One region of the Streptomyces sp. NPDC007907 genome, then DNA from elsewhere that is predicted to be linked to it. Evidence: riboswitches for the same ligand, from Rfam matches in the RefSeq annotation. Region 1 holds a riboswitch; each other region holds the start of a gene.

Region 1 (7,398 bases):
GCGTCGACGAGCTCCGCGTAGTACTCGGTCATCTCGGCGGCCGAGCGGGTCTTGCCCTCGAAGGTGTAGGAGCCGTCCTTGTAGAACTCGGAGGCGGCGACGTCGAGGGCCAGGGCGATCTGCTCGCCCGGGGTGTAGCCGGCTTCCTTGATGGCCTCGAGGATGAGGTCGAGGGCCTCGCGGTTGGAGCCGAGGTTCGGGGCGAAGCCGCCCTCGTCGCCGAGGCCGGTGGCCAGGCCCTTGCTCTTCAGGACCTTCTTCAGCGTGTGGTAGACCTCGGCACCCCAGCGCAGCGCCTCGGAGAAGGACTCCGCGCCGATCGGGGCGATCATGAACTCCTGGATGTCCACGTTGGAGTCGGCGTGCGAGCCGCCGTTCAGGATGTTCATCATCGGCACCGGCAGCAGGTGCGCGTTGGGGCCGCCCAGGTAGCGGAACAGCGGCAGGTCGCTGGCCTCGGAGGCGGCGTGGGCGACGGCGAGCGAGACGCCGAGGATGGCGTTGGCGCCGAGGGAGCCCTTGTTGTCGGTGGCGTCCAGGTCGAACATCGCCTGGTCGATCAGGCGCTGCTCCGTGGCGTCATAGCCGACCAGCTCCGGGCCGATCTGCTCGATGACGGCGAGGACGGCCTTCTCCACGCCCTTGCCGAGGTAGCGGTTCGAGTCGCCGTCGCGGAGCTCGATGGCCTCGAAGGCGCCCGTGGAGGCGCCGGACGGGACGGCGGCACGACCGGTGCTGCCGTCGTCGAGGCCGACCTCGACCTCGACCGTGGGGTTGCCTCGGGAGTCCAGGATTTCCCGGGCTACGACGACGTCGATGGACGGCACGAGCATCTCCTTCTTGATGTGACGCGGTACGCGGGTCGCGCGGACCCGGCGAGGTGCGGGCCCGGTGGCTCGCGACATGAGCCTAACCGGCCCGGGGCGATCGGCCACCGGGTCGCCCACCTCATGGACAGAACCGAGCGTAAATTGTTTCCGAACGGAACAAAGCGCGTTGCCGAAAAAACCCCGCCCCGGTGCGTACGGGGGGTGACGCACCGGGGCGGGGAGCCCGTGGACCCCGGAAGATCCGGGTGGGGGGCCGGACCCCGGAGGGTCCGGGGGGGCCGCTGCTTACTTCAGGTGCAGCTGCTGGCCCGGGTAGATGAGGTTGGCGTCCTCGACGATGTCCTTGTTCAGCTCGAAGAGCTTCTCCCAGCCGCCCTTGACCTTCTTGTCCGCGGCGATCGAGCTGAGGGTGTCACCCTTGACGACCTTGTACTCGCCGTCGCCCTTCTTGACCTTCTTGCCGGTCGGGGTGGTGACGGTCTTCTTGGCCGCCGGGCGCTCGTCGGAGCGGGAGGCCGGCTGCTGCTGGGTCTCGCGGGACTCGGTGCTCTGCTGGCTCTGCTGCGTGGAGCTGCCGGAGTCGCTCGAGGAGCCGCCGGTGTAGCCGGCGCTCGACAGGCCCTTGCCGCAGACCGGCCAGGCGCCCTTGCCCTGGCTCGCCAGGACCTTCTCGGCGACCTGGATCTGCTGGTCCTTGCTGGCCTTGTCGGCGGTGGAGGCGTACTGGGTGCCGCCGTACGCGGCCCAGGTGGAGGCGGAGAACTGCAGACCGCCGTAGTAGCCGTTGCCGGTGTTGATGGACCAGTTGCCGCCGGACTCGCACTGGGCGACCGCGTCCCACTCGGAGGCGGTGGCGGCGGAGGCGTTGCCGGCCGCCATCAGCGGGGCGGCGATGGCGACACCGGTGACGCCGGCGAGCGCGGCGGCACGGGTGGTCTTGGACGGACGACGGTGCTTGCCCTTGCCGGAAAACAGCATGGATGGATCCCCTCACCGACGCCTGCGAGGTGAGCTGTCGGGTTCGGGCCGGTTGAGTTGCCCGGCCGTGTCCCTCCCGGGACACGGCTTCACCCCAAGCCCTTCCGGCACAAACTGCCGGTCGGGCACCTACCTTGGGTCCCCCGCTCCTGCCTACGGCGCTTGACGCGACGACTGTTCCCGTGCGGCCGCTGGCAGGATTCGGCGTTGCGGCAGCCGGGGCTCGCGGTGGCGAGCGGTCACGACCGTAGACACGCGATCGACGGAATTTCAAAGACGATCAGGGCTTCTGAGATCTATCTCTCACGGGACCCAAACGGGACATCAGCCGCGAATCGGGGCGCTAACTCGCGCGGTTTCGGGGCGACTTCCACCCCGGTTTCCGCACTGCCCGAACCGCTACTTCTCGTCCGCTTCGCCCTCGACCGTGAGCTTCTCACCGGGGAGGATGAGGTCCGGGTCGGAACCGACGGCCTTCTCGTTGCCCTCGTAGAGCGCGTGCCATCCGCCGCTGACCTCAAGGGAGTCGGCGATGGACCAGAGGCTGTCGCCGACGCCCACGATGTAGGCGCCCTCGGAGGCGTCCCGGGAGCTGTCGTCACCGCGCGAGGCGTGACGGCCCGTGGATTCACCCGTACGGCCGTCCCCGGGCGCCTGCGTCTCGTCGGCGCTGGGTCCGCGGTGACGGCCGGAGCCGGCGTCGGCCGACTCCGAGGAGCCGTCCGCGGACTGCGAGCTGTCGGACTTGTCACTCTTCGAGGGGGTCGACGAGGAGTCGTCGGACGGCCGACCCTGGGACGAGCCGGTGGATTCGGGCGACTTGTCCGGATCGGCGTTTTTATCCTTCGAGGTCGACGACCCGTCAGGCGACGCCGAGGGGGAAGGGGATGCGCTCTCCGAAGGGGACGAACCGAGCGAGTCGAGCAAACCGGACGAATCCACTTCTTCATCGGACGAGTCTGATGATCCCGAGGATTCGGATGAATCCGATCCCTTGCCCTGCTCCAGGCCGGAGAGCAGGCCACAGGTGCGCCACGCGCCGACCCCCTGGTCGGCGAGGATTCTCTCGGCCACGGCTATCTGCTGGGAGCGGCTGGCCAGGTCGGCGCTCGCGGCGTAGTCGAGGCCGCCGTGGTTCTCCCAGTCCTCCTGGGACAACTGCAGGCCGCCGTAGTAGCCGTTGCCACTGTTCTGGCTCCAGGCGCCGCCGGTCTCGCAGTCCGCGACCCGGTCCCAGGTCGTGCCGTCGGCCGCGCTGGCGCCGGAGGCCCCGAGGAGGGGGATGGCGATGGCGGAGCCGGTCACTCCGGCCGCCACGAGGAGAGCCGGAGCCTGGCGGGGGCGACGGTGCCGACCGTTCCCGGAGAGCATACGGAGACCTTTCGCGCGACAGCAGTGACCGACGCGGCGTGATTCCCCGCCGCGTTGATGGGTGAACGTATCGGCAGTCGATCACTTGTCACAAGTTCATGCCGCGTAGATCACGTGAAGATCACAGGTCTGATGTTTCGTCACCTTCGGCCGGTGCTGCCGGGTACGAACTCCACCGGCAGGGTGCGCAGCCCCCGCATGATGAGGCCGCCGCGCCACCTCAAATCGGACGGATCCACGGCGAGCCGGAGGTCCGGGAGCCGGGTGAGGAGCGTGGCGAGCGCGGTCTGGCCCTCCAGGCGGGCGAGCGGGGCGCCGAGGCAGTAGTGGATGCCGTGGCCGTACCCGAGGTGCTGGTTGTCACGGCGGGAGAGGTCCAGGACCTCCGGATCGGCGAACCGCTCCGGGTCCCGGTCTGCGGCGGCCAGGACGACGAGGACGGGGTCGCCCTCCTCGATGCGCTGCCCGCCGAGGGTGAGGGACTGCGTGGCGAAGCGCCAGGTGGCGAGCTCGACGGGGCCGTCGTAGCGGAGGAGTTCCTCGACGCCGGTCTCCAGGAGGGCGCTCTCCCCGGCGGCGAGGGACGCCTGGAGCCGGGCGCGCTGCCCGGGGTGCGTGAGCAGCGCGTACGTGCCGTTCCCGATGAGGTTGACGGTGGTCTCGAAACCGGCGAACAGCAGGATGAAGGCCATGGCCGCCGCCTCGTTCTCGGTGAGGTGCTCGCCGTGGTCGGAGGCGCGGATCAGACCGGAGATGAGGTCCTCGCCGGGGGAGGGCTCGGCCGGGAGCGCCTCGCGCTTGCGGTGGATGAGGTCGGCGAGGTAGCCGCGCATCTTCTTCACCGACCGCGCCACACCGCCCCTGGGCCCGCCCTGGTGACGGATCATCATGCCCGCCCAGTCACGGAAGTCGTCCTGGTCCTCGCGCGGGACGCCGAGCAGGTCGCAGATGGCGTAGATGGGCAGCGGGAAGGCGAACTCGTGGATCAGGTCGGCGGAGCCCTTCGCCGCGAAGCCGTCGATGAGGGTGTCGGTGAGCTCCTGCACCCGTGGCGCGAACTCGGCGACCCGGCGGGGCGTGAACGCCTTGGACACGAGCCGCCGCAGCCGGGTGTGGTCCGGCGGGTCGATGTTGAGCAGGTGCGTCATCAGCTCGGCCTTGCGCTCGCCGGGGATTCCCGTCTTGCCCTTGGCGTGCGCCGGTTCGTCGTGGTGCGCGGGGTTCTTGGACAGCCGGGGGTCGGCGAGTGTCTGCTTGGCGTCGGCGTACCGCGTGACCAGCCATGCCTCCACCCCGCTCGGGAGCCGCGTCCTGTGGACGGGGCTGTGCTCGCGGAGCCAGGCGTAGGCGGGGTAGGGGTCGCTCGCGAACTCCCAGGTGAAGAGGTCGGGAGCGGGCGGGGGCGGGCTGGGCCTGTGCTGGTCGGTCACGCGTCGACCGTATCCGGCTCCCGGCAGTGCCCCCGCTCGGCGTCGGGGCTCGGCCGAGCGGCCTCCGGCACTGCCCCGCCCCGGTCCGAGCGGCCCCCGGCGTGCCCCAGCCGGGTCGACAGGCCCCGGGGCCCGGGGGCGTCGGCCTGATGCGAACGCCGGGTCCCAGCCCTCGGGACCTGGGGCGCCCGGTCCGGTCCGAGCGACAGGACCTAGCCCTCGGCCTGGCGGATCGCGTCGCGGTAGGCGCGGGCCGCCGCTCTGAGGGCCGCCTCCGGGTCGACGCCCTCCGACTCGGCGCGCGCGGCCAGGGCCAGCAGGTCGTAGCCGATGCCCTCGACGGGCGGGAGCGGTATGTCCAGGCGGGCGGTGCGGACGCGGGAGGCCAGCTTGGCGGCGAGGGCGAGGCCGGGCTGGCCGAGGGGGATGCCCTCGGTGATCGAGGTGCGCTGCTTCTCGACCGCCTTGGTGCGAAGCCAGTGCTCCTTGACCTCCTCGGGGGTGGTCGCCGTCGCGTCGCCGAAGACATGCGGGTGGCGGTGGATCAGCTTGGCGACGATGCCGCCTGCCACGTCGTCGATGGAGAAAGGGTCCTCCCCATCCTCCGGGCGGCCCTCCTCGGCGATGCGGGCGTGGAAGACGACCTGGAGGAGGACGTCACCGAGCTCTTCGCGCAGTTCGTCGCGGTCGCCCTCCTCGATCGCCTCGACGAGCTCGTACGCCTCCTCGATGCCGTACTTGGCCAGGCCCTCGTGGGTCTGCTGCGAGGACCAGGGGCACTCGGCGCGGATGCGGTCCATGACCTGGACGAGATCGAGGAGGCGGGCGCCGGGGAGGTCGTAGGAGGCCGGCAGCAGCTCCAGCTCGGGCATGGCGATGCGGCCGGTGCCGGCGAGGCGTGCCAGGCCGTCGGTCAGGGCCGGTTCCCCCTCGCCCGTCGCCACCACGACCACCGTGTGCCCGCCGGCGCAGGCGTCGACCAGCTCCTGCGCGGTCGGGGACGCCTCGACGACGTCGATGCCGGCCTCGCGCAGATACGGCAGCTGCGGATGCGCGCCGTCCGCGCAGAGCACCCGGTCGGCCTCGTGCAGGGCCTGCCAGGCCGGCCAGGAGAGCAGGCCGGGGGCGACGCGGTGGCTGGTGGTGAGCAGGACGACGCGGCCGGGCGGGGCGGCCGCGTCGGGAGCGGTCCGCTCGGGGCCCGGGGTGGCTTCGGGGCTGTTGGCGTTCACGGTTCGAAGCTATCCCACGTCGCGGACAGCACCCGAAGTTATCCACAGGGGACGGTTGGGGGCCCCGGGAGTGTCCTCCGGGGTGTGCCCCGCGACCGGACTCCGGGGCTACGGGGTTCCGGGGACACGGGGACTTCTGGGGCGTGTGCTTCGGAACGGGCCCCGCCTGTCTACGTCCCCTGCTGCGTCCGGGCCACCGTGACGTCGCGGACCCACGGGGTCTTCGCGTCGGCGCGGCTGCTCTTCTGGACGTCCCAGGTGCCGTAGCGGGGGTTGAGGTCGACGTTCAGGTCCTTGGAGGCGTCGGAGAGGGCCTTCCAGAACTCGGGACGGTCGGTGCTCGTGCCGAGCTTCTCGGCGAGCTTCTGGGCCTCCAGCTGGAAGCGGAGGTTCTCGTCGAGCCGCTGCGGCGGGATGCCGTACTGCTGGAGCCATGTCGTCTCCAGCCCCTTGGCGCCGCCGGCCTGCTGCTCCAGGCCGGACCGCATCGCCTGGACCTCCTTGCGGGAGACGGTCACTCCGGCGTCCTGGGCGGCGCGGTGCAGCACCCGGTCCAGGACCATGGTGTGCAGGGTGTCGCGGGTGAGGGTGCCGGTCCGGGCGATGGCCTGCTGGTACTGGGCCTCGTCCTGGACGGCCGCCCGCTGGGCCGCGCGTACCTCGCCGACCCGCTCGTCCAGCTGGGAGACGGTGATGCGCTGGCCGCCCACCACGGCCGCCGCGCCGGGATGCGCGTCGTTCCCGCAGGCGGTGAGCAGGGGTGCCGCGGCGGCGATCGCGGCGGTGAGGACGAGCGCGGTACGACGGCGGCGGTGCAAGGAGACCTCCTGAGGAGTTTGTGCGACGGTGCACAAGGTCTTGCGGTGATCGATGGTAGGCAGTGACCAGGCTCTGGCCAACCCATTCGACCAACGATTCACCGGGACTTCGGGCACCGCCGCGCCTCAGCCCGGGCGCTGGTCAGCCGCGGACCTGCCCCAGCCAGTGCAGCGTCCGGCGGATCTCCGCGCCGAGCGGGTGCCCGGGGCCGTGGGTGCGCTCCACGTCGTGGAGGAGCCGGGCCAGGGTGTCGTGGGCCGCCCCGCGGTCGCCGAGGGCGAGCAGGAGGTGGCCGATCCTGCGGCGCACGTCGTGCGCCAGCTCCGGGCCCCCGGCGGCGACGTACTGGTTCTCGTAGTAGGGCAGCACCGCGCGGTACTCGGCGAGCGCCGCGGCCGGGTCGCCCAGCTGTTCGAGGCATTGGGCGGCCTCGTAGCGGAAGCGCAGGGCCTGGGGGTCGGCCTGGCCCGCCTCGGCGGCGCGTTCGTCGGCGAGGCGGCGCAGTTCGGGCAGCGCGCGCCGGTACTGGCCGTCGTCCAGGAGGGTCGCCGCGTACTGCTTGCGCAGGGTGCGCACGACCGGGGAGTGCGCGCCGTGCTGTTCCGCCGCGGCGGGCAGGATGCCGCCGAGGATGTCGACGGCCTGGGTGACGCGGCCCTCGCCGAGGAGCCGTTTGACCTCGTCGACGGCGCGGGCGATGTCCGTGTGCCCCGGAGCCTCGGTGACGGGCGTGGCGGG
Region 2 (7,398 bases), on a different contig from region 1:
CTCCGGTTCCGTGGCGGACACCTCGCCCATCGGCTTCCTCGTTCCCTCGACGTCGCCCAGGCAGGGGCTACTTGGCGGCGTCGGCCGCCTTCACGAGCGCGTCCTTGGTGACCAGGCCCGCGTAGACCTTGCCGTCGTCGGTGACGAGGGCGTTGACGAGGCGGGTCGAGAAGACCGTGCCCGAGCCGAACTCGCCGTGGACCTTGTCGCCGAGCGAGTCGAGGAAGCCGCCGAACTCGCCGCCGGCCTTGCCGGAGGGCACGCCCTCGCCGCCGGTGTCGAAGGTGGCGATGGCGTTCCAGCCCTCACCGATGGTCTTCATCCCGTCGGGGCCCTTGCCGGCGTCCTGTCCGGCCTCGGGGGCGTGGTCCTTCGCCCCGCCCTTGCCGAACTCCTCGCCGAAACCCTTGCTTGCACCCTTGGGAGCGTCCTTCTCCTCGGTGACCTTCGCGCCCTTGGGCGGGGTGAAGTCGAAGGTCGAGGCGGCGGGCCTGGCGAAGTCCACCTTGGTGAAGCCGACGTCGACGACGGCGGCGCCGCCACTGGCCGGGGTCAGCGTGAACTTCAGCGGCATGCCGGTCTTCGCGTCCACGGCCACCGTGATCGCGCCGACCGTCGAGCCGGACTGCTTGGGCTGGACGACCAGCTTGTAGGCGTCCCGCCCGGCGACCTGGGCGGTGCCGTCCACGGTCACGGACGTCGTGTCGTCGACCGCCTTCAGGGCCTCCTCGGCGAAGTCCTTCGGCGTGGCCGGCGGCTGCTGGTCCTTGCCGCGCTCCGGGCTGTCGGCGGAGGTGCCGTGGTAGACCTCGTTGGACTTGCTGTCGTAGCCCCAGACGTCCGTGCCGTTGTGGATGACGCTGTACTCGGCGGCGTTCTCCAGCAGCGACAGCTTCTGCCGGTCCGGGCCGTCGACGGCGACGCGCAGGGTGTGCGTGCCGGAGGCCAGTTCGGTGAGTTTGGCCGTCGGGTCGGCGGAGGAGCCGTCCCCGCCCTGGCCCGCGGCGCCGGACAGCAGGCCGGACTCCAGGCCGCCGAGGTTCGGCAGGCCGAGGTCCGTGCTGATCTTCACCGTGCCGGACAGCTGCTGGACGTCCGACTTCGCGATCTTCTCGATGAGCTGCTGTGCGCTGATCTTCGGGAGGTCGGGGTCGCCGGAGTCGGCGAGGGCGGGCACCAGGCCGATCGTCGCGGCCGCCACCCCCACCACCGTGACCGGGACGATGTACCGCGCGGCCTTGCGCCGCCCGGAGCGCTGCTCGTCGACCTCTCCGGCGGTCGTGCTGTCGTCGGATGCGTACGGTGCCATGTGTGCCCTACCTCCGTGGTCGGCGGCGGCTGTCCGTGTCGTCCACGCACTCGTCCCTGAGCCGCCATTCTCACCCGAACAGGTGAGGAGTGGTGTTCTTCCGTGCATCCATCTGACCAAATCGGCCAGGGAGATACGTCAGACCCCGGACTCAACTGCGCGTACTGCTGGGGTATGACACGGAGGGGCGACTTCTCCCCCGACCCGTAGGGGTCGCAGGGGAAGGGCGTGCTAGCCGGCCCGGTGCACCACCGCGTCGCACAGCTCCTGGAGCGCCGTCTTCGCGGTGCACTCCGGCAGCGGTGCCAGCGCCGAACGGGCGTCCTGGGCATAGCGGACGGTGTCCCGACGGGCCTGCTCCAGGGCCGGGTGGGCGCGCAGCAGGCGCAGGGCCTCGCTGTGCCGGTCGTCGTCGGTGAGGTCGGAGTCGAGCAGCTCGCACAGGGCGAGGTCCTCGGCGAGCCCGAGCCGGGCCGCGCGCTCCCGCAGCCGCAGCACCGGCAGGGTGGGGATGCCCTCGCGCAGGTCGGTACCGGGGGTCTTGCCGGACTCGTGGGAGTCGGAGGCGATGTCGAGGACGTCGTCCGCGAGCTGGAAGGCGACGCCGAGCCGCTCGCCGTACTGGGTCAGCACGTTCACGACGGTGTCGTCGGCGCCGGACATCATCGCGCCGAACCGGCACGACACGGCGATCAGCGAGCCGGTCTTGCCGCCCAGCACGTCCAGGTAGTGCTCGATGGGGTCCCGGCCGTCCTGCGGTCCGGCCGTCTCCAGGATCTGGCCGGTCACCAGGCGCTCGAACGCCTCGGCCTGCACCCGCACGGCCTCGGGGCCGAGGTCGGCCAGGATGTGCGAGGCGCGGGCGAAGAGGAAGTCGCCGGTGAGGACCGCGACGGAGTTGCCCCAGCGGGTGTTGGCACTGGGGACGCCACGGCGCACGGCGGCCTCGTCCATGACGTCGTCGTGGTACAGCGTGGCGAGGTGGGTCAGCTCCACGACGACGGCCGACGGCACGATCCCGGGTGCGTGGCGGTCGCCGAACTGGGCGGAGAGCATCACGAGCAGCGGGCGGAACCGCTTGCCGCCGGCCCGCACCAGATGCTGGGCGGCCTCCGTGATGAAGGGCACCTCACTCTTGGTGGCCTCGAGCAAGCCTTCCTCGACAGCCGCCAACCCGGCCTGGACGTCGGCTTCCAGATCCTGGTCCCGCACGCTCAGCCCGAACGGCCCGACGTCGGTCACGAGGGGTCTCCTGTCTGCTGTGTCTGCCGGTGATTACGCGGATTGTCGATAGGTCGCCGCTCTCACTCGAGTCAGCGTATCCGGTCACGTTTCGATCACCGCCAGCGCCCATGGTTACAGGCCGGGTGGTATCCGATCACGACCGCTATGTTTTCGATCAACCTATAAGAACAGATATTTATCGACTTACCCAGGGGTAGAGAACTATGCACGATTTGCCGTGATGATTCGGCGAATTCCCCTTGGCGGAAATTGCCCTCTCGGCCCGTGATCAGTGAGGTCAATCACTTCTCCCCCTACTCCGCACCTTCCCGGCGACCACCCGTACCGCCTTTACCCAATAGCCAGTTGGGCCTTGGCTCCCGCAAAGGATCAAGTGGTCCAAAATCCCCCGACCAAGGTCAACCACTCGATATGTGATGGAGCTGCTTGTTCCCGACATGTGCTCTCGCATACGTTCCGGCCCTGTCCGGCGGACGCCTAATCCTGCCGCCGCCCGGACGTCCCACAGGAACCGACTCACTCACGCGTGGCAGGAGCGGGGGACCCAGGTAAGTCGCCGGTCCGCACAGCGGTCCGGCTCGGGGTGAAGCCGCGTACGGCACACGGCGCCGTACGCGGCCGGGCACCTCCCGGCCCGAACCCGACAGCTCACCTCGCAGGCGCCGGAGAGGAACATCGCCATGGCCGCACGAGGCAAGCACCGTCGCACCAGAACCAGCCCGCTGACCCGAGGCATCGTCGCCGTCGGTACCGGTGGAGCCGCACTCACCCTTCCGCTCCTCGGAGCCACGCACGCGAGCGCCGCCGAGCCCCAGAGCGCCCCCGCCGCGCACTCCGTGAAGCAGGCGGCCCAGCCCGCCAAGTCCCGCACGTACACCGTGGTCAAGGGCGACTCGCTCGCCCACATCGCGGACAAGTACGACATCTCCGGCGGCTGGAAGCAGCTCTACAAGGACAACCGCGCCGCCGTCGGCGACAACCCGAAGCTGATCCACCCGGGTCTGAAGCTGAAGGTGAACACCGCCAAGGCGGACGCCCCGAAGAAGACGGCGACCAAGTCGTCCGCCCCCGCCAAGCCGGCCGCGAAGCCCGCCGGCGGTGTCGCCCAGGCCACCCAGGCGTCCGCGAAGACCTACGCGAACAACCTCGACGGCTGGATCCGCGAGTCGCTGGACATCATGGCGCAGCAGGGGATCCCGGGCTCCTACGACGGCATCTACCGCAATGTCATGCGCGAGTCGTCCGGCAACCCCCAGGCGATCAACAACTGGGACTCCAACGCCGCCGCGGGCACCCCGTCCAAGGGCCTGCTCCAGGTGATCGACCCGACGTTCGCCGCCTACCACGTGCCCGGCACCTCCTTCGACCCGTACGACCCGGTCGCCAACATCACGGCGGCCTGCAACTACGCGGCCGACCGCTACGGCTCGATCGACAACGTCAACGGCCCGTACTGAGCCGCCCCGCCCAGCCGTCGCTCGAGGACGACGGCGATGCCGTCGTCCTCGTTCGACAGGGTGACCTCGTCGGCCACGGCCTTGAGTTCGGGATGGGCGTTGGCCATCGCGACGCCGTGGCCGGCCCAGTCGAACATCGGGATGTCGTTGGGCATGTCGCCGAAGGCGATGGTGTCCGCCGGCCGCAGCCCCAGATGCTCGGCCGCCAGCGCCAGGCCGGTCGCCTTGGTGATCCCGCACGGCTGGAGCTCGACCGTGCCGGGCCCCGACATCGTCACCGTGGCCAGTGAGCCGACCACCGACCGGGCGGTCGCCGCCAACTCGTCGTCCGTCAGGTAGGGATGGCGCAGCAGCACCTTGCTGATGGGCTCGCCCCACAGCTCCTCGCGCCGGTCGACCCGGACCGCGGGCAGCGTGGGGTGCGGCATCAGATAGCCCGGCTCGATCAGCGTGAGCCCGTCGACCCCGTCCTGGTCGACCGCCGCGTACACCTGCCCCACCTCGGCCTCGATCTTGCCGAGGGCGGTCTCCGCCAGCTCCCGGTCCAGGGTGATGGACCACAGCAGCCGGTTCGCGCCGGCGTCGTACACCTGCGCGCCCTGCCCGCACACCGCGAGCCCCGTGCAGCCGAGGTCGTCCAGGAGCGGCCGCACTCTCGGTGCCGGCCGGCCCGTCACCACGAGGTGCTGGGCACCGGCGTCCGCCACCCGCGCGAGCACGGCGAGGGACCGGTCGGACAGGGTGTCGTCGCCGCGCAGCAGCGTCCCGTCCAGATCGGTGGCGATGAGTGAATATGCGAAGGGTGCGGCCATGATCAGAGAATACGGACAGCGCGGCCCCTTCGTTTCATCGTACGGCGGACGCCGATTGCCCGGTTGAAGGCCTCTGCACCGATTGGCAACAACATGCTCCGCTACCTACCCGTGGGGCCGCATAGAGCGGTACCTTCCCTGTGTCCAGGGGGGACTTGATCGGGGGGTCGGGTTGAGCAGTGGGCGCATTCGCGTGGCCGGGCCCGGGGAGCTCGGTGAAGGGGAGAGGGAGCGCTGGCGTGCGCTGCGCGCCGCCTCGGAGGCACCGCGCAACCCTTTCATGGAGCCGGAGTTCACCGAGGCCGTCGGCCTGGTCAGGCCGGGGGCCCGGATCGCGGTGGTGTACGAGGGGGCGGAGCCGGCCGGCTTCCTGCCCTATGAACGGGGCCCGTTGGGGCAGGGCCGGGCGATCGGACTGGGCGTCTCGGACGCGCAGGGCGCGATCCTGCGGCCGGGCCTGGACGTGGAGACGGGCGAACTGCTGAGGGCCTGCTCGCTGTCGAGTTTCGCCTTCGACAATCTGGAGGCCGAGCAACGGCTGTTCGTCCGGTACGCGGCCGAGGAGTACGCCACCTACGTCATCGACGTGGAGAAGGGCTACGAGACGTACGAGTCGGTGCTGCGCGCGCAGTCGCCGAAGTTCCTGAAGACCACGCTGGCCAAGGAGCGCAGGCTGGGCCGGCAGGCCGGTGAGCTGCGGTTCGTCTTCGACGAACGCGACCCGGCCGCGCTGCGCACGCTCATGGAGTGGAAGTCCGCGCAGTACCGCAGGACCGGCCGCCGGGACCGGTTCGCCCAGGAGTGGATCACCCGGCTCGTCGGGCGGCTGGCCGGGACCCGGGCCGCGGAGTGCAGCGGCACGCTGTCCGTGCTGTACGCCGGTGAGCGGCCCGTCGCCGCGCATTTCGGACTGCGCTCGGCCTCCGTGCTGGCCTGCTGGTTCCCGGCCTACGACCCGGAGTTCGCGAAGTTCTCGCCGGGTCTGGTGCTGCACCTGCGCATGGCGGAGGCGGCGGCCGCCGCCGGCATCGGCATGCTCGACCTGGGGCGGGGCGCGGCCGAGTACAAGGACGCCCTGAAGACGGGCGAACTGCCCGTGTACGAGGGTGCGGTGACCCGTCCGGGGGTGGGCGCGGCCCTGCACTGGCTGAGCCGTGAACCGGCGCGCCGCGCGCACAGTTTCGTCCGCGGCAGGCCGCAGCTCGCGTCGCTGGCCGCGCGGACGCTGAAGGGCGCGGCTCGGCTGCGCCGTACCTGACACACGAGGGGGGTGGGCGCATGGCCCGTTCGGTGCGTGCGCAGGAGGAGATACGGCGGTTCCTGGACATCGGGGCGGTGCAGGTCGCCGAGCTGGACCTGGACGGTGACGAGGCGGTGCTCAGACCCGGCCCGGGGAGTCCGCCCGTGACGCACGGAGAGGTGTTCGTGCTGGTCAGGAGAGGCGGCCGGCCCGCGGGCACGTTGCTCGGGCAGGTGCCGGAGGGAGCGGATCCGAAGGCCGTGCTGGCACAGCGGGCGCGGGCGGAGTGCGGGCCGGCCGTCCTCGGCGGTCCCGGGGAGCCGCCGTCCACGACCGTCGTCGTCGCGACCCGGGAGCGGGCCGGGCAACTGGCCCGGGCGCTGGACTCGCTGCTCGCGCAGGACCATCCCCGGTTCGAGATCGTCGTCGTCGACAACGCGCCCGTCACGAGCGAGACGCGGGAGCTCGTCGAGCGGAAGTACGCCGAGCGCGTGCGGTACGTCTGTGAGCCCGTTCCGGGGCTCGCAGCCGCCCACAACGCCGGGCTGGACGCCGTCGGCGGCGAGGTGGTCGCCTTCACCGACGACGACGTGGTCGCCGATCCGCGCTGGCTGGCCGAGCTGACCGCGCCCTTCGCCGCCGACCCCGGGCTCGGGTGCAGCACCGGGCTGATCCTGCCCGCGCGGCTGACCACCCCGGCCCAGGTGCTGCTGGAGAGCCACGGCGGCTTCGCGAAAGGCTTCACTCCAAGGACGTACGACCCGGCGCACCCGCCGGGCGACGAGCCGCTGTTCCCGTTCACGGCCGGGCGGTTCGGCTCGGGCGCGAACATGGCGTTCCGCACGGCGGTGCTGCGTTCCGTCGGCGGTTTCGACCCGGCCACCGGGGCCGGCACGGCCGCCCGGGGCGGTGACGACCTCTACGGCTTCGTGCGCGTCCTGGCACAGGGCCACCGGCTGCACTACACGCCGTACGCGCTGGTGTGGCACCACCACCGGGAGACCTGGCGGGACCTGGAGACCCAGGCCTACGGCTACGGCGCCGGGCTGACCGCCTACCTCACCGCGGTGCTCGTGAACCGGCCCGCGCTGCTGCCCGCGTTCCTCGCGCGGCTGCCCCGCGGCCTCGCCCACGCCCGCACGCTGACGGCGGTGCGCGACACGGACGCGGCGGACGGCGCCGGCACGCCGGGCGACCACGACGAGCGGACGCATCCCTGGCCACGGCGGCTGTCGCGGTTGCAGCGCCGGGGGATGGTCTACGGGCCGGTCGGCTATCTGCGGGCGCGCCACGCGCTGCGCGCGGCGGTCCGGGAGAAGACGGCTCAGCGGGAGA
Region 3 (7,398 bases), on a different contig from region 1:
GTGAACACCGCGACCGAAGACCGGCGGCCCTGACGTCGGGGGGTCGTCGTCAGGGCCGCCGGTTTTCGGTCGGGGTGCTGCAAAGGGGGCGTACCGCTTACGGGTTCAGTCCCTTGCCGCGCAGCCACGCCATCGGGTCGATGCCGCTCGCGGATCCGCCGGAGTGGACTTCGAGGTGCAGGTGCGCGCCGGTGACGTTGCCGGTGGCGCCCACGCGGCCGATCACGTCGCCGGTGCTGACCTTCTGGCCGACGCTGACGCCGATGGAGGACTGGTGCGCGTACCAGATCTCGGTGCCGTCATCGAGGGTGAGGACGGTCTTGTAGCCGTACGAGCCGTTCCAGCCCGCCTCGGTGATCGTGCCGCTGTGCACGGCCTTGATCGGCGTGCCCGTGGGGGCGGCGAAGTCGAGGCCGGTGTGGTAGCCGGAGGACCAGTAGGCGCCGGCCTGGCCGAACGTCGAGGTGAGGGTGTACGAGGAGATCGGCAGCGTGAACTGCTTGGCGAGGGCGGCGAGCCGCTCGGCCTCGGCCTTCTTCCTGGCCTCCTCCTCCGCCTTCCTCTTCGCCTCGGCGGCCTTGGCCTTGGCTTCCTGCTCCGCCTTGGCGACCGCCTCCTTGGCCGCCTTCTCGGCGGCGGCCGCGGCGTCCTCGGCGGCCTTGGTCTCGATCTGCTCCTGCTGGTGCTCGACCTGCGCCATGATCCGAGCGCGCAGCGCGTCACCGGCCCCGGCACGGGCGCCGGACGTGTCCTGCGCGGTGTCCGCCGTGGCGGTGCCGAGGCTGCTGAGCGGGGTGGCGGAACCTTCGGGGGTGTCGTCGTCCGAAATGAGGGAACCCACCGAGGGCAGGTCCGGAACGGAGATGGACACCGGGGGCTTGCCGGTCTGGGCACTGGCGATGCCGCCGGCACCCACGGCAGCTATGACGCCGACGCCCAGGACGGTGGAGCTGCGGGCGAGACCTCCGCCGCGCTGCTTGGTGACGCGATGCCGGCCGCGGACGGGACGGATGGACTCCTCGGTGGGGTTCCACTCCTGGAACGGGCCCTCGTCGGTGCGCTGACCGCCGTAGCCGAAGGTGTCGGTGTCGCGCTTCGGCGCGTACGGGGCCGTGGGGGCAGGCCGGTTGGACGCCACGTGGGCGTACTCCTTTCCTTCCTTCTCGCCTACCGGGTTAGCTGACGGGTTCGGAGCAGGAAGGTCTCCTACGCGCGTATACCTGCCGTGCTTCCACGGTGGTATCCGCCCGATTCACCCCAAGTGGTGGTTCCCCGGTTCCCTTGCGGGATTCGGCGCGTGCGCACGGAGCCGCCTTCTGTGACGGCTGGGACGACCGCGCTGCGTTATCGAACGTTAATGGAGGCGCGGGGGGTATTCCAGCGGTTCCGCTTGATCATTAGCCTTTTTCGCGCGGACTTACCTGCCATGACCGGTTCAAATCGGGCGAGTTGACCATCATGCAGGTGACTGAACGTTTTTGACGGTGTGTCAGATGTTATGCGGAACGGGACGGTTCGCTCACCGACCGTAGCGAGCCACGGGGTGGACACCGGGAAAGCACCGAGGGCCGGAACCCTTTCGGATTCCGGCCCTCGGCCTTCAGTAGCGGGGACAGGATTTGAACCTGCGACCTCTGGGTTATGAGCCCAGCGAGCTACCGAGCTGCTCCACCCCGCGTCGTTGTGTTCACCAGTGTACGCCATCCGCGGGACCGCTCGCGCACACCCTCCGTCCGGCCCGTGCTCAGCGCGTCAGGTGGCGGTTCGGGGCCTTGGCCCGCTCCTCGTGTTCCGGCAGGACGAGGACCTCCACCCCCCGGGCCGCCAGCAGGCCGCTGCCGTCGGCGTCCGTCACGAAGGTGTCCGGCTCGCGCCAGGCCGTGACGACCCGCCGTACGCCCGCGTCGAGGATCAGCCGGGCGCAGGGCGCGGGCCGGGAGGCGCGGCGGGCGCACGGCTCCAGGCTGCTGTACACCGTCGCGCCGGGCAGGCGCGGGTCGGCCGGGTCGAGCTTCGCGAGGGCCGCCTCCTCGGCGTGCACCACCGCGTCGCCGCCCTCACGGGAGTGGCCGCGGGCCAGTTCCGTGCCGTCGGCGGCGACCACGACCGCACCCACGCTGAACGCCGTGTCCGACGGGGGGCAGCGCTCGGCCAGTTCACAGGCGAGGGCCAGCCAATGGTGGTCGGCGGCGGCGGGCAGGGGGCCGGTTCCCGGGGCGGTCGGCTCGTAGCGCATCAGGACGACGTCCTCGATCCGCCGCGACTCCAGCAGCCGGAGCCGGCCGCCCTGGTAGCCGCCCGGGCCGAAGAGCCGGGGCGCCCGGGGGTCGCCCACGAAGAGCGGGGCGAGGACCAGCTGGAGCTCGTCGGCCAGGCCCTGGGTGAGGAGCTGGGTGTGGATCAGGCCGCCACCCTCGACCATGAGCCGTCCCACGCCCCGCACGTCGTGCAGGTGCGTGAGCAGCCGCCGCCAGTCCAGTTCGGTGCCGAGCGGGACGACGTCGGCGGCGAGGCCGAGCGCACGGGCGCGTTCGGCGCCCTGGTCGGTCGTGTAGAGGAGCTTCTCGCCGCCGGTGTGCCAGAAGCGGGCGTCCGGGTCGAGGTCACCCGAGCCGCTGACCGTGACCTTGAGGGGGTACTCGGGCTTGCCCGCGGCCGTGCGGGCGGCCCGGCGCCGCTCCGAGTTCACCAGCAGGCGGGGGTTGTCGGCGCGGATGGTGCCGGCGCCGATCAGGATCGCGTCGACGCCGGCCCGGACCTCGTCGACCCGGTCGAAGTCGGCCGGGCTGGACAGCAGCAGGCGGTCGGGCCCGGTGTCGTCCAGGTAGCCGTCGAGGGAGACGGCGGCGGACAGCAGGACGTACGGGTGAGGCATCGGTGCTCCGCGGCTGGTCGGGACGGCGGGACGGACAGGGCTTGGTTCAAGTTTGAAACAAACCTACACTGGCGGCATGACGACTCGCTGGCTCACCCCCGAGGAGCAGCGCGCCTGGCGCGCCTACATGGCAGCCTCGCTGCTCCTGGAGGACGCGATCGACCGGCAGCTCCAGCAGGACGCCGGCATGCCGCACCTGTACTACTCCATCCTGTCCGTCCTGTCGGAGTCCCCGGAACGGCGGCTGCGCATGACCGATCTCGCCGAGCGGCTGAAGATCACCCGCAGCCGGCTGACGTACGCGGTCACGCGGCTGGAGAAGGACGGCATGCTGCGGCGCGAGGCCTGCCGGTACGACAAGCGCGGCAGCATCGCGGTGCTGACCGACGAGGGGTTCGCCGTGCTGGAGCGCGCGGCGCCCGGGCATGTCGAGACCGTGCGCAGCTCCCTGTTCGACCGGCTCAGCGAGGAGCAGGTGGGCCAGCTGGAGGAGATCTCCGCGGCGATCGCGCGGGGGCTCCAGGAGGAGGACGGGCCGCGGGCGGCGGCGGACGACGTGCCGTGGCGGCGGAGGTCCTCACCCACCTGTTCGTGACCCGCGTCACAGCGTCCGGCTTCGTCATTGCTTCAAATTTAAAGCACGAGTAGGGTTCCGACCGTGGATCTGCTTCAAATCTGAAGCAGTACGGCTGTGCAGCCGAACAGGAAACGGACCCCGGAGGCCCCGCATGCCCGACACCCCCGCCGTCGTCGCCACCCCGCGCTCACGCGTCCGGGTCCCGCTGCGCTTCCACGACGGCTACGAGGCGGACGCCGAGGTCGTCACCTTCCACGGGCTGGCCGACGGCCAGGAGCACGTGGCCGTGATCCTCGGAGAGCCCGGCCCGGTCCCGCTGGTGCGGCTGCACTCCGAGTGCCTGACCGGGGACGTGTTCGGCAGCGCCCGCTGCGACTGCGGCCCGCAGCTGCGCGAGGCGGTCGAGCGCATCGCCGAGCGCGGCGGTGTCCTGCTCTACCTGCGCCAGGAGGGCCGCGGCATCGGCCTCTACAACAAGCTCGACGCGTACGCCCTCCAGGACGAGGGGCTCGACACGTACGAGGCGAACGCGGCGCTGGGGCTGCCGGAGGACGCCCGCGACTACACGGCAGCGTCCCAGATGCTCCGGGCCCTGGGCATCGGTGAACTGGAGCTGCTCTCCAACAACCCCGACAAAGCCGACCAGTTGCGGTCTCTGGGCATCGACGTCCGCGACCGGGTCCCCACCGGCGTCTTCACCACCGCCCACAACGTCCGCTACCTGCGCGCGAAAGTCCTCCAGACCCAGCACACGCTGCCGCTCGCGGCGCTGGCGGAGCTCAACGCGGGCTGACCGGACGCCGGTCCGGACGGGTGCTGAACCGGGCTGCTTGCCCTTCGGTTCATCGGGTACAGCCTTTGCAAGAGGGCGACCTCATCAGTACCCGCGCTTTTATGGAAGTGACCGTTTCGTGACCGATCTCGACGGCCCCGGCCACCACCGGGCGAAGGGACCGGGCGAGGGCCCGGAGGCCGTCGCAGCGCAGATCACCGACGCTGTGGAGAGCCTGGTGGCGCTGTGGTCGGTCGCCGCCCAGGAGGCGTCCCTGCGGCTGTCACCGCACCAGTTGCGGGCGCTGCGCACCGTGCAGGCGGCGCCCGGGCTGAACCTGACGGCCCTGGCGGACGGCCTGGACATCGGCCTCCCCACGGCCAGCCGCCTCTGCGACCGTCTGGCCGCGGCCGGTCTGCTGGAACGGGTCCCGCATCCCGTCACCCGCCGCGAAGTGCAACTGTGGCTCACGACACACGGACAGCGGGTCCTGGACGACGTCGCCGTCCGCCGCGCCCAGGCCCTGACCGCGGCACTGGCGGCCATGAAGCCTGCCGAACGGGCGGCGCTGAGCAGGGGGTTGCGGGGCTTCCTGTCGGCCCGGGCCACGTTGCCGCCCGAGACCGGAAGCCCCGAGGACAGCTGAAGAAACCTGCCGGTTAGGGGCGGTCATGCCCCGAGTCGGCGCCGGTGGGGTGCCCGTGGGAGTGGGGCCCCTCGTCACTCCCGTCCCGGACAGGCGTCACGTGCCTGAGCCGTGGCGGCTTTCTCCTCCTGCGGTGAGGACCGCCACGCAGGTGTCGTCCCGGACCGGGCGGGCCGCGCTGCCCGCGTCACGGAGTACCACCGCGGCCGCCACCGCCGGGTCGCAGCCGGGCAGGACCCCGTCGTCGGGCGGCGTCCAGCGGCTGGGCAGGCCATCGCTGTGCAGCACCAGCAGACTGCCCGGGTGCCACGGCACGCGCTGCACGGGCACGGACGCCGGCGTCTGCGCGCCCACGATGCCGGGGTGGGACAGCAGCGGCTTCCACGCGCCGTCGGTCCGCAGCCGGGCACCGATGTTGCCGATCCCGGCGAAGCTCAACCGCTCTTCCCGCAGCTCCAGTTGGGCCACGGCGACGGCCGCGCCCCGGGTCGGGCGCAGGGCCCGGCCCAGACTCCGAAGGATCTCCACCGGCGGCAACTCGGCCAGGTCGCGCAGCTCCCGCACTGCCGCGGTGGAGGCCTCGGCGGCCTTCACCCCGTGGCCGAGCCCGTCGGCGAGCAGCAGGGTCAGACGATCGCCGCGGCGCACCCGGCCCCAGGCGTCCCCGGAGTGCTCGGCCCTGCCCAGGGGGACGTTGACGCCCCCGGCACGCGGCCCCGGCGGGGGCGGCCCCTGGTTGCGGACGGCCGGCTCGTGCCCGATCCGGGCCATCACGACGGTGCCCCGGCCCGGCGCGCTGTGCAGGTCGAAGTCGTTCGCTATGCGCCGGCACGTCCCGAGCCCGGCGCCCAGCGAGGCGGCGACGGTCGTGGTGTAGCCGTCGCGCATCGCCGCCGCGACGTCCGGGATGCCGGGTCCGTGGTCGAGCGAGACGAGCTGCACGACCGGCCGGCGGTCACCGTCGTGCGCGCGCTCGACGAGGTTGATCAGCACCCGCCCGCCCTCGGCGTGCCGCAGCAGGTTGGTCGCCAGTTCCGTCGCCACGAGCGCGGCGGTCGCGGTCCGGCTTGCGGGCAGGCCGGCGCAGGCGCTGGCCTCCTCGGCCGCCACCCGCACGTCCCGCACCCGCGTCGAGTCGTCCTCCACCGGCACGTCCCAGACCCTGCTCATCACGGCACCGTCCGGGAGGGCGGCACGACGGTGGCCCAGGCGGTGACGGTGACGGTGGTCCCCTCACCGGGCCGGCTGTCCACCTCGAACTCCTGCACCAGCCGCTTGGCGCCGCTCAGGCCGAGCCCGAGGCCGCCGCCGCTGGTGTAGCCGTCGGTGAGCGCCTGGTCCAGGTCGCGGATGCCGGGCCCGGTGTCGACGAAGGCCAGCCGCAGTCCGCGCGACGACCCGGCGTCCAGCGGGGTGATCTGCACATGGCCGCCCCCGCCGTGGACGAGGGTGTTGCGGGCCAGTTCGCTCGCCGCCGTGACGAGCTTCGTCTGCTGCACGAGCCCGAAGCCGAGCTCGGCTGCGGCCTGCCGGACCTGCTGCCGTACCCACGCCAGATCGGCGTCCGAGCCGATCGGCAGGCTGGCCGGACCGGCATGGCGGGAAGCCTGCATCATGGACTCCCCTCACCCCGGCGCGTGGTGACGCCGAGGAGCTCCATCGCACGTTCGACGTCCAGGGCCGTCCACAGACCGGGCAGGGTGAGCCCCAGCTCGACCAGGGTGATGGCCACGGCCGGGCGCATCCCGGCCAGTACCGTACGGGCCGCCAGCAGCTTGGCTCCGGCGGCGATCTCGGCCAGGACCCGGCCCAGGAACGAGTCGACGATCTCCACACCGGAGATGTCGATCACCACGCCGGTCACCCGGCTGTGCGAGATCCGGGCCGTGATGTCCTGCTGGAGCTGCTCGGCCATCCCGTCGTGCAGCTCCCCCTGGAGGGTGACCAGCAGGACGTCGCCCAGCTGGAGGACCGGCACGGTGAAGCCGTGTCCGCCCACGGGCCCGTGGCCCGCGATCCCGGTCACCGCGTGCCCGCGTCCGCCGCCGCGCCGACCGCCCTCAGTGGTGCGATCTCGACCCCCTGCTGGCTGAGCGCGTAGGCGAGCGCGTCGGCCAGGCTGGAGCGGGTGAGCACCGTGCCGAGATCGATGCCCAGGTGGACGATGGTCTGCGCGATCGCAGGCCGGATGCCGGAGACGATGCACTCGGCGCCCATCAGTCGCGCCGCCGCGACGGTCTTCATCAGGTGCTGGGCGACCAGCGAGTCGACCGTGGGCACGCCGGTGATGTCGAGGATGGCGTACCGGGCGCGCTCGGCGACGATCGCGTCCAGCAGGCTCTCCATGACGACCTGGCTGCGCGCGCTGTCCAGGGTGCCGATCAGCGGTACGGCGACGGTGCTCTCCCAGAGCTTGATCACCGGGGTGGCCACCTCGTGCAGCTGCTCGCGCTGCCGGGCGATCAGCTCCTCGCCCGCGCTGACCGTGGTCTCCATCACGACCAGGCGCAGGGTGCCCATGAGCACGG

What was found. A riboswitch is a leader RNA that binds a small molecule or an ion and turns the genes downstream of it on or off. The one in region 1 is predicted to bind cyclic di-AMP.
Region 2: another riboswitch for cyclic di-AMP. It lies ahead of ACFZDI_RS05235 (transglycosylase SLT domain-containing protein); the one in region 1 lies ahead of ACFZDI_RS24870 (transglycosylase family protein).
Region 3: another riboswitch for cyclic di-AMP. It lies ahead of ACFZDI_RS24420 (peptidoglycan DD-metalloendopeptidase family protein); the one in region 1 lies ahead of ACFZDI_RS24870 (transglycosylase family protein).

What each region holds. Positions count from the first base shown of each region.
Region 1 is NZ_JBIBKR010000006.1:88,302-95,699, forward strand. It holds gene eno (phosphopyruvate hydratase) at 1-827, opposite strand, end outside; gene ACFZDI_RS24870 (transglycosylase family protein) at 1,116-1,808, opposite strand; cyclic di-AMP (ydaO/yuaA leader) riboswitch at 1,813-1,979, opposite strand; gene ACFZDI_RS24875 (transglycosylase family protein) at 2,208-3,179, opposite strand; gene ACFZDI_RS24880 (cytochrome P450) at 3,320-4,609, opposite strand; gene ACFZDI_RS24885 (nucleoside triphosphate pyrophosphohydrolase) at 4,822-5,841, opposite strand; gene ACFZDI_RS24890 (SurA N-terminal domain-containing protein) at 6,012-6,659, opposite strand; gene ACFZDI_RS24895 (protein kinase) at 6,802-7,398, opposite strand, start outside.
Region 2 is NZ_JBIBKR010000001.1:1,127,392-1,134,789, forward strand. It holds gene ACFZDI_RS05220 (ABC transporter ATP-binding protein) at 1-30, opposite strand, end outside; gene ACFZDI_RS05225 (outer membrane lipoprotein carrier protein LolA) at 68-1,309, opposite strand; gene ACFZDI_RS05230 (polyprenyl synthetase family protein) at 1,541-2,551, opposite strand; cyclic di-AMP (ydaO/yuaA leader) riboswitch at 3,054-3,229, shown strand; gene ACFZDI_RS05235 (transglycosylase SLT domain-containing protein) at 3,235-4,011, shown strand; gene ACFZDI_RS05240 (Cof-type HAD-IIB family hydrolase) at 3,975-4,823, opposite strand; gene ACFZDI_RS05245 (GNAT family N-acetyltransferase) at 4,996-6,081, shown strand; gene ACFZDI_RS05250 (glycosyltransferase) at 6,102-7,398, shown strand, end outside.
Region 3 is NZ_JBIBKR010000005.1:772,796-780,193, reverse strand. It holds gene ACFZDI_RS24420 (peptidoglycan DD-metalloendopeptidase family protein) at 98-1,138, opposite strand; cyclic di-AMP (ydaO/yuaA leader) riboswitch at 1,150-1,306, opposite strand; tRNA gene ACFZDI_RS24415 (tRNA-Met) at 1,605-1,678, opposite strand; gene ACFZDI_RS24410 (dihydrofolate reductase family protein) at 1,745-2,875, opposite strand; gene ACFZDI_RS24405 (MarR family winged helix-turn-helix transcriptional regulator) at 2,952-3,470, shown strand; gene ribA (GTP cyclohydrolase II RibA) at 3,604-4,245, shown strand; gene ACFZDI_RS24395 (MarR family transcriptional regulator) at 4,364-4,870, shown strand; gene ACFZDI_RS24390 (ATP-binding SpoIIE family protein phosphatase) at 4,967-6,040, opposite strand; gene ACFZDI_RS24385 (anti-sigma regulatory factor) at 6,040-6,483, opposite strand; gene ACFZDI_RS24380 (STAS domain-containing protein) at 6,483-6,896, opposite strand; gene ACFZDI_RS24375 (STAS domain-containing protein) at 6,893-7,398, opposite strand, start outside.